One region of the Lysobacter sp. CA199 genome, then DNA from elsewhere that is predicted to be linked to it. Evidence: riboswitches for the same ligand, from Rfam matches in the RefSeq annotation. Region 1 holds a riboswitch; the other holds the start of a gene.
What was found. Region 1 has a riboswitch for S-adenosylhomocysteine ahead of ahcY (adenosylhomocysteinase). Riboswitches for the same ligand answer to the same signal wherever they lie in the genome.

Region 1 (2,196 bases):
TCGGCGATGGCCTGCAGCGCCTTGGGCGGCAGTTGGTAGCCGTCGGCCAGGGTCTGCGGCGCGGGCGCGGCGGCGGGCTTGGCGGTGCGCGCCGAGGCGTCCTGCGGCATCAGCGCCAAGGCCAGAGCGGGCGCCAACACGCTCAGCAACAGGCCGCCGCGGCGCAGGCGTGGCGGTAACAGGCCGTCGCGGCCGGGACGTCGCGGGTTGGATTTCATTGCGATGCGATCCTGGTGGAATGAAAGACGGTGCGGCGCATACCGCTCGGCATGCCCGCCAGGGGCCGAGCTTAGCCCGGCCCGGCGACGCCCGGCGTATGCCATTGGGGCTGCCCGGCGGCACTGTCGCAGCGGGTCGCGGGACGCCGGCCGACTGTCCACAGTCGGCGCGGGCCGGCGGGCGTTCGCGGTCGTCGAAGTGGCGCGGTCGCGGCCTGCGCCGCTCCTACAGGGGCGCCGTGCAGTCCGCGAGGTCCGACTGTAGGAGCGGCGCAAGCCGCGACCGCGAAATCACGCCAACCACGAACCCACCCTACCGCCACGACCCCCGCACCCCGCGGCTTGGCCACCCCACCCGTCGTGCGGCCGCCATACCCGCCGCGATATACTGGCCGCTCAGCCCGCCGAGGGGCGCTGCGACCGTGTATGCCACGGCCAGGCTCGGCGAGGTGTAGGCAGCAACGGCGCCCGGTTTGAGTCCAACGACTCGCCGGACCCGGCATTCCCGCCGGCTCCCCAAAGAACTGGAGCTCCTCCCGATGAACGCAGTACCCAAAACCTTCTCGACCGAAGGCGATTACAAGGTCGCCGACATTTCCCTGGCCGACTGGGGCCGCAAGGAAATCGACATCGCCGAGCACGAGATGCCGGGCCTGATGTCGATCCGCAAGAAGTACGCCGCCGCGCAGTCGCTCAAGGGCGTGCGCGTGACCGGCTCGCTGCACATGACCATCCAGACCGCGGTGCTGATCGAGACCCTGCGCGACCTCGGCGCCGACGTGCGCTGGGCCTCGTGCAACATCTTCTCGACCCAGGACCACGCCGCCGCGGCGATCGCCGTCAGCGGCACCCCGGTGTTCGCCTGGAAGGGCGAATCGCTGGAGGAATACTGGGACTGCACGCTCGAAGCGTTGACCTTCCCGGGCAGCGGCGCGGACAAGCACCTGGGCCCGCAGTTGGTCGTCGACGACGGCGGCGACGTGACCCTGCTGATCCACAAGGGCTATGAGCTCGAAAACGGCGACGGCTGGGTCAACACCCCGTCGGGCAACCACGAAGAACAGGTGATCAAGAACCTGCTCAAGCGCGTGCACGCCGAGCGTCCGGGCTTCTGGCACACCGTCGTGCGCGATTGGAAGGGCGTCTCGGAAGAGACCACCACCGGCGTGCACCGTCTGTATCAGCTGGCCGAGGCCGGCGGCCTGCTGGTCCCGGCGATCAACGTCAACGACTCGGTCACCAAGTCCAAGTTCGACAACCTCTACGGCTGCCGCGAGTCGCTGGCCGATGGCCTCAAGCGCGCGATGGACGTGATGCTGGCCGGCAAGGTCGCGGTCGTGTGCGGTTACGGCGACGTCGGCAAGGGCTCGGCCCATTCGCTGCGCGCCTACGGCGCCCGCGTCGTGGTCACCGAAATCGACCCGATCAACGCCCTGCAGGCGGCGATGGAAGGCTTCGAAGTCAACACTGTCGAGAGCACCCTCGGCCGCGGCGACATCTACGTCACCACCACCGGCAACAAGGACGTGCTGACCCTGGCGCATATGTCGCAGATGAAGGATCAGGCGATCGTCTGCAACATCGGCCACTTCGACAACGAGATCCAAGTCGACGCGCTGGTCGCTTCCGGCGCCAAGCACCTCAACATCAAGCCGCAGGTCGACAAGTACACCTTCCCCGCTTCCAACGGCGCGCCCGGCAACTCGATCTTCCTGCTGGCCGAAGGCCGCTTGGTCAACCTGGGCTGCGCCACCGGCCACCCGAGCTTCGTGATGTCGAACTCGTTCTCCAACCAGACCCTCGCGCAGATCGACCTGTGGGCGAACAAGGACAGCTACGAGCCCAAGGTCTACATCCTGCCGAAGAAGCTCGACGAAGAAGTCGCGCGCCTGCACCTGGAAAAGATCGGGGTGAAGCTGACCACCCTGACCGACGACCAGGCCAAGTACCTGGGCGTGTCGGTGGACGGTCCGTACAA
Region 2 (2,196 bases), on a different contig from region 1:
GAAGCCTACGACTTGAAGTCGTACGGATTCGGCAGCGTCGAGCACGTGCACTTGTTCGCCGAAGCCAAGAAGCTCGCCTTCGCCGACCGCGCGCGCTGGTACGCCGACCCGGCGTTCGAGAAGCAATCGCCGGTGGCCAAGCTGATTTCGAAGGACTACGCCGCGCAGCGGCGCAAGCTGATCTCGCTGGACAAGGCGCTCAAGGAAGTGCAGCCGGCCACGCCCGCGCAGCTCGACCAGGGCGACACCATCTACATGACCGTGGCCGATGCCGACGGCATGATGGTGTCGCTGATCCAGTCCAACTACCGAGGCATGGGCAGCGGCATGGCGCCGCCGGGGCTGGGCTTCATCTTCCAGGACCGCGGCGAGCAGTTCGTGCTCAAGCCGGGTCATCCCAATTCTTTCGCGCCGGGCAAGCGGCCGTTCCACACCATCATTCCCGCTTTCGCGACGAAGAAAGGCAAGCCGTGGCTGTCGTTCGGGGTGATGGGCGGCGCGATGCAACCGCAGGGCCATGCCCAGATCATCATGAATCTGATCGACTTCGGCATGAACCTGCAGGAAGCCGGCGACGCGCCGCGCATCCAGCACGACGGTTCGACCGAACCGGCCGGACAGGCGACGGTGATGAGCGACGGCGGCGAGCTGGATCTGGAAACCGGCTATTCGTACGAAACCGTGCGCGAGCTGATGCGCCGCGGCCACAGCGTGCGGTTCGCGCATGGGCCCTACGGCGGCTATCAGGCGATCATGGTCAATCCGAACGGCGGTTACATCGGGGCGAGCGAGTCGCGTAAGGACGGGCAGGCGGCTGGGTATTGATGGGCGTTGCCGGGAGAGTTTGCTTTGAGGCTTTGCTTTGGGGCTTTGCCTAAGGCTTTTGCTTTTGCTCGTCATTCCCGCGAAGGCGGGAATCCAGGGCCTTTCGTGCGAGAACGTTTGAAGTCTCTGGATTCCCGCCTTCGCGGGAATGACGGACTGGATGGACGACGCTGAAGTCTCTGGATGTTCGGCTCCGCCGAAATAAAGCAGAGCCCGCCTTCGCGGAAATGACGGCATGGGCAGTCGCCTCGCCAGCCATTGCGTCGCTTTCGACGATAGATTTTTGCGCCCGTCAAAAACGGCACGCTAAGCTTTCGCGAATTCGCATGCCATGCGCGCCGATACCGCCGTTCGTATTGACACCCGCCGAGCGGCTGCCGGACAGTAAGCGCGCATCGTCGTCAATACGATGCGATCCAGTTGCGCAAGCGCCCACGCGGCGCCGCGCAGTCCGGGCCGAGGGGTGCTGCGACGGAGCCCACACGCTCCGCCACGCTCGGTCCGCGATGCCGACCAAGGGCGCCCTCCCGATCAAGGAGGCGTCATGCCTGCGTCCAATACCGCAACTCCCACCGACCTGTCGCCCGACACCGCATCGAGCGGACTCGGGTCGGTCGCGTCTTCCCACCCCGCCGAACCGCTGCGGTTCGATCCTGCCCTGTCGATCGCGCTGGTCACCTCGAAAGTCCATCCCGAGGTCGATCCCGACGACGCCGGCCTGGTCGATGCGCTGCGCGCGCACGGCATCGAGACCACCGCGTGCATGTGGAACGATCCGTCGGTGGACTGGTCCGCGTTCGACGCGCTGCTGGTGCGCAGCACCTGGGACTATTTCCAGCACTACACCCAGTTCCTCGCCTGGTATGCGCACATCGAGTCGCTCGGCGCGGTCATCGTCAATCCGCTGCCGTTGCTGATCTGGAACAGCGACAAGCGCTATCTGCTGGATCTGGCCGCGCAGGACGTTCCGATCATCCCGACCGTACTGGCGCGCGGCGGCGAGCTGTCGACGGCGCTGGCCGCGATGAGCGGCGAGGTGGTGGTCAAGCCCAGCGTCAGCGGCGGCGCCTGGCATACGGTGCGCGGCTGCATCGGCAGCGCGCCGTTCGAACAGGCACTGGCGGCGCTGCCGCGCGAACTCGATTATCTGGTGCAGCCGTTCATGCCGCAGATCGTCGAACAGGGCGAGTGGTCGCTGCTGTTCTTCGGCGGCGTCTACAGCCACGCCGTGCTCAAGAAACCCGGCGCCGACGACTATCGCGTGCAGACCTATTTCGGCGGCACCTCCGATCCGACCGCGCCGACGCCGCAGATCCTGGCTTCGGCGCGACGCGCGCTGCAGGCGGTGGCCGAACTGGGCTATCGCGATCA

Region 2: it holds a riboswitch for S-adenosylhomocysteine, as region 1 does, so the genes downstream of both, ACTOWJ_RS13790 (ATP-grasp domain-containing protein) here and ahcY (adenosylhomocysteinase) in region 1, are expected to answer to the same signal.

The regions. Positions count from the first base shown of each region.
Region 1 covers NZ_JBQJIL010000010.1:114,207-116,402, forward strand. Annotated here, with positions in the region: gene ACTOWJ_RS19055 (prolyl oligopeptidase family serine peptidase) at 1-110, opposite strand, end outside; S-adenosyl-L-homocysteine riboswitch at 619-695, shown strand; gene ahcY (adenosylhomocysteinase) at 758-2,196, shown strand, end outside.
Region 2 covers NZ_JBQJIL010000007.1:104,483-106,678, reverse strand. Annotated here, with positions in the region: gene ggt (gamma-glutamyltransferase) at 1-825, shown strand, start outside; S-adenosyl-L-homocysteine riboswitch at 1,278-1,357, shown strand; gene ACTOWJ_RS13790 (ATP-grasp domain-containing protein) at 1,370-2,196, shown strand, end outside.